3 regions of the Lysinibacillus sp. 2017 genome follow, and region 2 is predicted to be linked to each of the others. Evidence: a T-box and tRNA genes for the amino acid it is inferred to sense, from the RefSeq annotation. Region 2 holds a T-box; the other regions hold tRNA genes.

Region 1 (3,250 bases), 1.3 Mb from region 2:
TAACGTTCAACAACTATAAATATTTCGTCCTGGCTCTTTTGACTAATGCCTAATAGATCCTCATTCAAAATATTTAATACTTCATTTGAATCCTGAAATATACCGCCTTCAATATTATTGGTTGTACCACCGTCTCTTAAACTATTTACAAACATTCCAATTATTAAAAGAAATGATAAACCACCTATAACTATAACCATAATCAGCTTTAATAATCCTTTTAAACAACCTATTAATAATTCCTCCTAAGCAACTTTTTTATTGCCAATCATACCAATTATCCCTGCAAGCACTAAAGGTACCGTAGCTATATAGCCAATCGGCTGCATTAAAGAACCTACTACTAACCCACTTAAAATAAGAAGAATCCCACCAAACTTTGGTTTTTTTGAAATGAATAATAACCCTACAAAACCAATAGCTACCCAAAATAATGAGATATTTCCTTGTTCACTTAATTCATTTGATTGAATACCTGATGCAATCGCATGCGCAAATAACGAAACAGCAACACCTAATCCTAATCCTATTATTCCTATTATGGAAACTAAACAACCTTTCATCTTACCACACCTCCTTCATCCAATATTTAACTATACCATATTCCAAAATGATATTACCTAGTATCTTGTGTATCCGACACTAACAACGTAAACCAACTTTTATTTAAGATGTAGTGGGAATGGGCATGAAGTTGTTTTTTTTATAAACCGCACTTACTTATGATACGGTTCTCTTTAACTAATACTATATAAAATTTATTATTTTATAATTGAATTACAATAAGGCTGAAATGAGTACAAAGGAAAAGCCACGAAAGGCGTTATGCTGGAGTCTTTAGGTCTCTTAATACTAAGTCACATATCTTAGCATTAAGAATTTCAATTAATATATATCTAATTAAAAAAAACTAATTAAATTTAATTCTTCATTAGTTAAATTTATACTTCTTCTTTTAGCCATTAATATACCTCCGCATAGGATTCTACTTATCGGATTCATCATTAAAGTGCTTTAAGTCTATAAATACAAAAAAGACTCCTAGTATAAATACTAGAAGTCTTGATGTAATAAGGTTTATGACAGTTAAACCTTAAATCAGATACCGATAACCAGGGTCGAACTGGTACTCCCGAAGGAACCGGATTTTGAGTCCGGCGCGTCTGCCAATTCCGCCATATCGGCAAAATAAAAAAAGGTAAAAAAAAACCGGTTTAACCGATTAGATAAAAAATGGAGGCGGCAACCGGATTTGAACCGGTGGTAGAGGTGTTGCAGACCTGTGCCTTACCACTTGGCTATGCCGCCGTATTTTGGAGCGGAAGACGAGGTTCGAACTCGCGACCCCCACCTTGGCAAGGTGGTGTTCTACCACTGAACTACTTCCGCAAAATAAAAAATGGCTGGGGAACCTGGATTCGAACCAGGGCATGACGGAATCAAAATCCGTTGCCTTACCGCTTGGCTATACCCCAAAATTTTAAGTATTATATATAAATGGGGCGACTGATGGGAATTGAACCCACGAATGCCGGAATCACAATCCGGTGCGTTAACCACTTCGCCACAACCGCCAATATATTATAATTTAATTTTACCTCTTAAACGTAAATAAAAGATGGGGCGACTGATGGGAATTGAACCCACGAGTGCCGGAATCACAATCCGGTGCGTTAACCACTTCGCCACAACCGCCATTATTATTATTTTGTTTAATTAGAATTGGCAGGGGCAGTAGGAATTGAACCCACACTGACGGTTTTGGAGACCGTAGTTCTACCTTTAAACTATGCCCCTATAAAGATGGTGGAGGGGGGCGGGTTCGAACCGCCGAACCCTAAGGAGCGGATTTACAGTCCGCCGCGTTTAGCCACTTCGCTACCCCTCCAGGTAATGGTGCCGGCGAAAGGAGTCGAACCCTCGACCTACTGATTACAAGTCAGTTGCTCTACCAACTGAGCTACACCGGCAAAAATTATCTTTTATATTTATATGGTGGGTCAGGACGGAATCGAACCGCCGACACTTAGAGCTTCAATCTAATGCTCTACCAACTGAGCTACTGACCCATATATGTATTATTTATAAAATGGCGGTCCCGACCGGGATCGAACCGGCGATCTCCTGCGTGACAGGCAGGCATGTTAACCGCTACACCACGGGACCATTTTGGTTGCGGGGACAGGACTTGAACCTGTGACCTTCGGGTTATGAGCCCGACGAGCTACCACTGCTCCACCCCGCGACAATATTATTAAGTTAATTAATGGTGGAGGATGACGGGCTCGAACCGCCGACCCCCTGCTTGTAAGGCAGGTGCTCTCCCAGCTGAGCTAATCCTCCATGCTGGACTTCATAAATGTAAATGGTGACCCGTACGAGAATCGAACTCGTGTTACCGCCGTGAAAGGGCGGTGTCTTAACCGCTTGACCAACGGGCCATTTTTTAAAGTTTGGCTGGCGGAGAGTAAGGGATTTGAACCCTTGATGCAGTTTTACCCGCATACACGATTTCCAATCGTGCTCCTTCGGCCTCTCGGACAACTCTCCAAGATTTAGATGGCTCCGAAGGCAGGACTCGAACCTGCGACCTGCCGGTTAACAGCCGGATGCTCTACCAACTGAGCTACTTCGGAATAATTTTATGTAAGCCTAGCGACGTCCTACTCTCACAGGGGGAAACCCCCAACTACCATCGGCGCTAAAGAGCTTAACTTCCGTGTTCGGTATGGGAACGGGTGTGACCTCTTTGCCATCATCACTAGACCTTTTTGAAAGACACAATTAATTATATCACACTTTACATTAACGTCAAGTGTTTTTAATGAATTTTTGATGATTTTATTCATCTTTTGTTCTTTCAAAACTGGATAAACGTTTCATTGAGTTATGCAATAAAATGTGGTTAAGTCCTCGACCGATTAGTATTCGTCAGCTCCATGTGTCACCACACTTCCACCTCGAACCTATCTACCTGATCGTCTTTCAGGGGTCTTACTTACTTGCGTAATGGGAAATCTCATCTTGAGGGGGGCTTCATGCTTAGATGCTTTCAGCACTTATCCCGTCCACACATAGCTACCCAGCGATGCTCTTGGCAGAACAACTGGTACACCAGCGGTGTGTCCATCCCGGTCCTCTCGTACTAAGGACAGCTCCTCTCAAATTTCCTACGCCCACGACGGATAGGGACCGAACTGTCTCACGACGTTCTGAACCCAGCTCGCGTACCGCTTTAATGGGCGAACAG
Region 2 (3,250 bases):
GTAATTCACTAGGCTTTGGCGGGCATAACGCATGTTTATTATTTAAAAAATATACTGATTAATTTATAGAAATACAAAAAACCAACGCGTTACGCATGTAGCACGTTGGTTTTTCGTATAGATGTACAAAGGGGGCCATTTGATGACACGCTTTGTACTTTTTTTATTTTGTTATGGCATTTGTGTGATGTCGATTAGTAATATCATCTTGTACTTAAATTACCGTACACTCGGTTATTCCTGGCATGCGGTGCTTTTGTACATATTTAATAGTGCGGAACTTTATATGTTTTTTGGTGCGATAATCGGGATGTTTATCGTCGTTTACGCCCTAAGCCCATCGCGTTCTCCATTTTCTTAACCGTTTTTGAGGCGATGGCGTTTGCTTTAATAGCACCTTCGTCTAAAATTTCATCTAATTCAGGAGAATCGATTAATGCATAATAGCGCTCTTGAATTGGCGTTAAGTGTGTAATGATAGCTTCAGCAACACCCGCTTTAAAGTCTCCGTAACCTTTACCTGCATATTTCGCTTCTAAATCAGCAATTGACAACCCTGATAATGCAGATTCAATTGTTAATAAGTTTGAAACACCTGGTTTGTTTTCAATGTCATATTTTACGATGCCTTCAGAATCAGTTACTGCTGATTTAACTTTTTTCTCAATCTCTTTTGGTGTATCTAGTAAACGAATTGTTGCTTTTGTGTTTGTATCAGATTTTGACATTTTTTTCAGTGGCTCTTGTAAGGATTTAATACGCGCGCCTTCTTTAGGTAATTGAATGTCTGGAATCGTTAATACATCATTGTAGCGCTTATTGAAACGCTCTGCTAAATCACGAGTTAATTCGATATGTTGCTTTTGGTCATCACCAACGGGCACGATATCGGTATTATATAAAAGGATATCAGCTGCCATAAGTGGTGGGTATGTTAATAGTGCGGCAGAAACCGTTTCTTTGCCGTTTGATTTATCTTTAAATTGTGTCATACGCTCTAATTCGCCAATTGAAGCGACACATTGCAACATCCATCCTGCCTGTGCATGTGCTGGTACTTCAGATTGGATAAATAATGTAGATTTTTTTGGATCAATGCCAACTGCAATATACATTGCTGCTAATGAACGAATGTTTTTGCGTAGTTCTAAACGATCTTGTGGTACGGTAATCGCATGTTGGTCAACGATACAGTAAATCGCGTTGTTATCGTCCTGTAGTGCAGGGAATTGTTTAATCGCACCGATGTAGTTTCCTAAAGTAATTGTTCCTGTTGGCTGTACGCCAGAAAAGATGGTTTTCATTGGGTATTCCTCCTTGAATTTAAGAAATCTATCTCGCCTTGATAGCGAAATGAACATAAAAAAACATCATGCGTCCTCTATTAATAACTAATAGAAGGGACGAATGATGTTAGAATCCGCGGTACCACCCAGCTTGCCCATGACAGGCCACTCTTCTTCGTAACGTGAAGGAACGAGCTTTACTACTGGAAATTTTCACAAAGCTAACTCGGAAGTCCATTCCATTTAATGAATGATCTGTTCACACCAACCACAGACTCTCTACACATTCTTTTTAAATGTACTACTCTTCGTCTTCGTTTTTCATAATCTTGAAAGTGATTATAACGCACTTTGTAAAATAAAAGCAATTGTTTCACCAAAAAATATTTTTAATTGTATAAAGTGAAGGGAAAATAGAAAGACTAAGCTTAATAATTGTAAATTCACGAATAATTAGCATTTTTCTTATTACTATTTTCTCAATTGGTGCTATTAATTGAGAACTAAAATTAGTTTTTATGGAAGTTTATAACTAAAAAATTCTGGGTAAATCTACTGTGTGATTCACTTTAGAATAAATAAGCTTATTCGAGAATATTTATGACCAAAAAATCTCTTCTTCTATGACCTTTTTGTTGACAATGTGTATTCAAATATGAAATTTTCTTGTATAATAAGAAGAGAATCTTAAATTAAATTAATTCTAAATTAAGGATTTTGATGTATAAATTCACTTCATTTTAATGAATGATTTTTACTTAATTGAATGAAGATATAGTGTCCAGGTGAGTCTAGAACTGGAGACACATAGTAGTTGAAATGAATAAGAGAGGAAGTGACACAAATGTTAGTAACATTATTTACTTCACCAAGTTGTACTTCATGTCGAAAAGCAAAAGCATGGTTAGAGGAACATGATATTCCATATACAGAGCGCAATATTTTTTCTGAACCTCTTACAATTAGTGAGATTAAAGAAATTTTACGTATGACAGAAGATGGAACAGATGAGATTATCTCCACTCGCTCAAAAATCTTCCAAAAATTAAATGTCGATGTTGAGACATTACCTTTACAACGTTTGTACGAGCTTATCCAAGAGCACCCAGGCTTATTACGCCGCCCAATTATTTTGGATGAAAAACGTTTACAAGTAGGCTATAACGAAGATGAGATTCGCCGATTCCTACCTCGTAAAGTTCGCGCATATCAATTACAAGAAGCACAACGTATGGTTAACTAAATATATAAGTAAGTATGATGTTACGGATGCAGATTTGCGATTGTAACATCTTTTTTTTATGGTTTTATATTATTTGTAATCCTTTCGATATATTGGGTTGAAGGGATTGTCAGAGCTAGTCATCTTTTAATAGAGATGTTATGAAAGTGTATTGTGTATTGGCAGGCTGGGCGCCCAGAGTCGCAAAGATATGTTGCACATATCTGTACGACTCTTCTTTGCGTCTTGCGCTAGGCCTGCCAAATCAAAGTGTAATCCATTATGCCTTTACAAGTATTCGGGGGCGGCGGCGCTGTTGACGAGCAAAGGCGCCGTTTACTTTTATAGCGAGTCCGTTGAATTTTGTGAGTTGAAGGGATTGTCAAAGCTAGTCATCTTCTAATAGAGATGTTATGAAAGTGTATTGGGTTTTGGCAGGCAACCGCATATCAGCAGCAGGGTCACGTGGTACGTGTCCCTACTACTGATACTGTTGCGGTATGCTAGGCCTGCCAAATCATAGGCTAATCCATTCTACTTTTGCATGTGTTCAGGGGCGGCGCTGTTGACGAGCAAAGGCGCCGTTTACTTTTAAAGCGAGTCCGTTGAATTTTATGGGTTGAAGGGATTGTCAGAGCTAGTCATCTTCTAATAGAGATGTAATTAAAGTGTATCGGGTTTTGGCAGGCTGGGCGCCCAGAGTCGCAAAGATATGTTGCACATATCTGTACGACTCTTCTTT
Region 3 (3,250 bases), 800 kb from region 2:
GCTTGGAAGGCTGAGGTTTTACCATTAAACTACACCCGCATATGGTGGGTTTGGACGGAATCGAACCGCCGACACTTAGAGCTTCAATCTAATGCTCTACCAACTGAGCTACAAACCCACAAATGGCGGTCCCGACCGGGATCGAACCGGCGATCTCCTGCGTGACAGGCAGGCATGTTAACCGCTACACCACGGGACCATTTGGTTGCGGGGACAGGACTTGAACCTGTGACCTTCGGGTTATGAGCCCGACGAGCTACCACTGCTCCACCCCGCGATAATACTATTATTTTGAAAAGTTGGTTGCGGGGACAGGACTTGAACCTGTGACCTTCGGGTTATGAGCCCGACGAGCTACCACTGCTCCACCCCGCGATAATCTATTATTTTGAAAAGTTGGTTGCGGGGACAGGACTTGAACCTGTGACCTTCGGGTTATGAGCCCGACGAGCTACCACTGCTCCACCCCGCGATAATCTATTATTTTGAAAAGTTTGGTTGCGGGGACAGGACTTGAACCTGTGACCTTCGGGTTATGAGCCCGACGAGCTACCACTGCTCCACCCCGCGATAATCTATTATTTTGAAAAGTTTGGTTGCGGGGACAGGACTTGAACCTGTGACCTTCGGGTTATGAGCCCGACGAGCTACCACTGCTCCACCCCGCGATAATACTATTATTTTGAAAAGTTTGGTTGCGGGGACAGGACTTGAACCTGTGACCTTCGGGTTATGAGCCCGACGAGCTACCACTGCTCCACCCCGCGATAATACTATTATTTTGAAAAATTTGGTGGCGGCAGAGGGAGTCGAACCCACGACCTTTCGGGTATGAACCGAGTGCTCTAGCCAACTGAGCTACACCGCCAGTATCTTTATTTGTTAATCTTTATGGTGGAGCCTAGCGGGATCGAACCGCTGACCTCCTGCGTGCAAGGCAGGCGCTCTCCCAGCTGAGCTAAGGCCTCATTTGTGATCGGAATGACAGGATTCGAACCTACGACCCCTTGGTCCCAAACCAAGTGCTCTACCAAGCTGAGCTACATTCCGTAAAATGGTGCGCTCGACAGGACTTGAACCTACAACCTTCTGATTCGTAGTCAGATGCTCTATCCAATTGAGCTACGAGCGCTAAACTATTATTTTAAAATTAAAAATGGTGCGGGTGAAGGGAGTCGAACCCCCACGCCTTGCGGCGCTAGATCCTAAGTCTAGTGCGTCTGCCAATTCCGCCACACCCGCAGCAGACATATTATAAAACTGGTGTGCCATGAAGGACTCGAACCTTCGACCCTCTGATTAAAAGTCAGATGCTCTACCAACTGAGCTAATGGCACTAAAAATGGCTGGGGAACCTGGATTCGAACCAGGGCATGACGGAATCAAAATCCGTTGCCTTACCGCTTGGCTATACCCCAAAGTTTTTAATTTTTTATATTAAAAATGGGGCGACTGATGGGAATCGAACCCACGAATGCCGGAATCACAATCCGGTGCGTTAACCACTTCGCCACAACCGCCACTATTATATTGTTTATTTAAAAATTGGCAGGGGCAGTAGGAATTGAACCCACACTGACGGTTTTGGAGACCGTAGTTCTACCTTTAAACTATGCCCCTATAAAAAGTGGTGGAGGGGGGCGGATTCGAACCGCCGAACCCTAAGGAGCGGATTTACAGTCCGCCGCGTTTAGCCACTTCGCTACCCCTCCGACATAATAGAGCTTTATACATTATACTTTTTATAAAAATTAAGCGAAGCGACGTCCTACTCTCACAGGGGGAAACCCCCAACTACCATCGGCGCTAAAGAGCTTAACTTCTGTGTTCGGTATGGGAACAGGTGTGACCTCTTTGCCATCATCACTTCACTTTGACATGGATGTCATGGCGTCTACTTTGCCACAGGACGTGGCGCTCTTAGTAGACGTTCCTTTTAATTTAAAGAACATCCGTGTATATGTAGAAAGAATTGTTCTTTCAAAACTGGATAAACGTTTCATTGAGTTATGCAATAAAATGTGGTTAAGTCCTCGACCGATTAGTATTCGTCAGCTCCATGTGTCACCACACTTCCACCTCGAACCTATCTACCTGATCGTCTTTCAGGGGTCTTACTTACTTGCGTAATGGGAAATCTCATCTTGAGGGGGGCTTCATGCTTAGATGCTTTCAGCACTTATCCCGTCCACACATAGCTACCCAGCGATGCTCTTGGCAGAACAACTGGTACACCAGCGGTGTGTCCATCCCGGTCCTCTCGTACTAAGGACAGCTCCTCTCAAATTTCCTACGCCCACGACGGATAGGGACCGAACTGTCTCACGACGTTCTGAACCCAGCTCGCGTACCGCTTTAATGGGCGAACAGCCCAACCCTTGGGACCGACTACAGCCCCAGGATGCGATGAGCCGACATCGAGGTGCCAAACCTCCCCGTCGATGTGGACTCTTGGGGGAGATAAGCCTGTTATCCCCGGGGTAGCTTTTATCCGTTGAGCGATGGCCCTTCCATGCGGAACCACCGGATCACTAAGCCCGTCTTTCGACCCTGCTCGACTTGTAGGTCTCGCAGTCAAGCTCCCTTATGCCTTTACACTCTTCGAATGATTTCCAACCATTCTGAGGGAACCTTTGGGCGCCTCCGTTACTCTTTAGGAGGCGACCGCCCCAGTCAAACTGTCCGCCTGACACTGTCTCCTACCCCGCTAAGGGGTATGGGTTAGAAGTTCAATACAACCAGGGTAGTATCCCACTGACGCCTCCTCCGAAGCTGGCGCTCCGGAATCTCTGGCTCCTACCTATCCTGTACAAGTTGTACCAAAATTCAATATCAGGCTACAGTAAAGCTCCACGGGGTCTTTCCGTCCTGTCGCGGGTAACCTGCATCTTCACAGGTACTATAATTTCACCGAGTCTCTCGTTGAGACAGTGCCCAGATCGTTACGCCTTTCGTGCGGGTCGGAACTTACCCGACAAGGAATTTCGCTACCTTAGGACCGTTATAGTTACGGCCGCCGTTTACTGGGGCTTCAATTCGCAGCTTCGCTTGCGCTAACCACTCCTCTTAACCTTCCAGCACCGGGCAGGCGTCAGCCCCTATACGTCACCTTACGGTTTTGCAGAGACCTGTGTTTTTGCTAAACAGTCGCCTGGGCCTATTCACTGCGGCTCTTCATGGCTATTCACCTTAAAGAGCACCCCTTCTCCCGAAGTTACGGGGTCATTTTGCCGAGTTCCTTAACGAGAGT

What was found. A T-box is a leader RNA that pairs with one kind of tRNA and senses whether it is charged. The one in region 2 lies ahead of trpS (tryptophan--tRNA ligase), so its partner is inferred to be a tRNA-Trp.
Region 1: it has a tRNA-Trp gene. The T-box ahead of trpS (tryptophan--tRNA ligase) is inferred to sense a tRNA for this amino acid. The anticodon was not compared.
Region 3: it has a tRNA-Trp gene. The T-box ahead of trpS (tryptophan--tRNA ligase) is inferred to sense a tRNA for this amino acid. The anticodon was not compared.

The regions. Positions count from the first base shown of each region.
Region 1 is NZ_CP029002.1:3,195,172-3,198,421, forward strand. It holds gene DCE79_RS15620 (hypothetical protein) at 1-155, opposite strand, end outside; gene DCE79_RS15625 (hypothetical protein) at 246-563, opposite strand; tRNA gene DCE79_RS15630 (tRNA-Leu) at 1,104-1,185, opposite strand; tRNA gene DCE79_RS15635 (tRNA-Cys) at 1,235-1,308, opposite strand; tRNA gene DCE79_RS15640 (tRNA-Gly) at 1,315-1,389, opposite strand; tRNA gene DCE79_RS15645 (tRNA-Gln) at 1,401-1,475, opposite strand; tRNA gene DCE79_RS15650 (tRNA-His) at 1,499-1,574, opposite strand; tRNA gene DCE79_RS15655 (tRNA-His) at 1,620-1,695, opposite strand; tRNA gene DCE79_RS15660 (tRNA-Trp) at 1,724-1,797, opposite strand; tRNA gene DCE79_RS15665 (tRNA-Tyr) at 1,805-1,888, opposite strand; tRNA gene DCE79_RS15670 (tRNA-Thr) at 1,895-1,970, opposite strand; tRNA gene DCE79_RS15675 (tRNA-Phe) at 1,994-2,069, opposite strand; tRNA gene DCE79_RS15680 (tRNA-Asp) at 2,091-2,166, opposite strand; tRNA gene DCE79_RS15685 (tRNA-Met) at 2,171-2,245, opposite strand; tRNA gene DCE79_RS15690 (tRNA-Val) at 2,268-2,343, opposite strand; tRNA gene DCE79_RS15695 (tRNA-Glu) at 2,367-2,441, opposite strand; tRNA gene DCE79_RS15700 (tRNA-Ser) at 2,459-2,550, opposite strand; tRNA gene DCE79_RS15705 (tRNA-Asn) at 2,561-2,636, opposite strand; rRNA gene rrf (5S ribosomal RNA) at 2,651-2,766, opposite strand; rRNA gene DCE79_RS15715 (23S ribosomal RNA) at 2,902-3,250, opposite strand, start outside.
Region 2 is NZ_CP029002.1:734,488-737,737, forward strand. It holds gene fabF (beta-ketoacyl-ACP synthase II) at 1-62, shown strand, start outside; gene trpS (tryptophan--tRNA ligase) at 315-1,304, opposite strand; T-box leader at 1,397-1,610, opposite strand; gene spxA (transcriptional regulator SpxA) at 2,131-2,529, shown strand.
Region 3 is NZ_CP029002.1:1,531,509-1,534,758, reverse strand. It holds tRNA gene DCE79_RS07175 (tRNA-Gly) at 1-39, opposite strand, end outside; tRNA gene DCE79_RS07170 (tRNA-Phe) at 43-118, opposite strand; tRNA gene DCE79_RS07165 (tRNA-Asp) at 124-199, opposite strand; tRNA gene DCE79_RS07160 (tRNA-Met) at 203-277, opposite strand; tRNA gene DCE79_RS07155 (tRNA-Met) at 301-375, opposite strand; tRNA gene DCE79_RS07150 (tRNA-Met) at 398-472, opposite strand; tRNA gene DCE79_RS07145 (tRNA-Met) at 496-570, opposite strand; tRNA gene DCE79_RS07140 (tRNA-Met) at 594-668, opposite strand; tRNA gene DCE79_RS07135 (tRNA-Met) at 693-767, opposite strand; tRNA gene DCE79_RS07130 (tRNA-Met) at 792-868, opposite strand; tRNA gene DCE79_RS07125 (tRNA-Ala) at 893-968, opposite strand; tRNA gene DCE79_RS07120 (tRNA-Pro) at 977-1,050, opposite strand; tRNA gene DCE79_RS07115 (tRNA-Arg) at 1,056-1,132, opposite strand; tRNA gene DCE79_RS07110 (tRNA-Leu) at 1,158-1,242, opposite strand; tRNA gene DCE79_RS07105 (tRNA-Lys) at 1,262-1,337, opposite strand; tRNA gene DCE79_RS07100 (tRNA-Gln) at 1,344-1,418, opposite strand; tRNA gene DCE79_RS07095 (tRNA-His) at 1,445-1,520, opposite strand; tRNA gene DCE79_RS07090 (tRNA-Trp) at 1,547-1,620, opposite strand; tRNA gene DCE79_RS07085 (tRNA-Tyr) at 1,629-1,712, opposite strand; rRNA gene rrf (5S ribosomal RNA) at 1,756-1,871, opposite strand; rRNA gene DCE79_RS07075 (23S ribosomal RNA) at 2,022-3,250, opposite strand, start outside.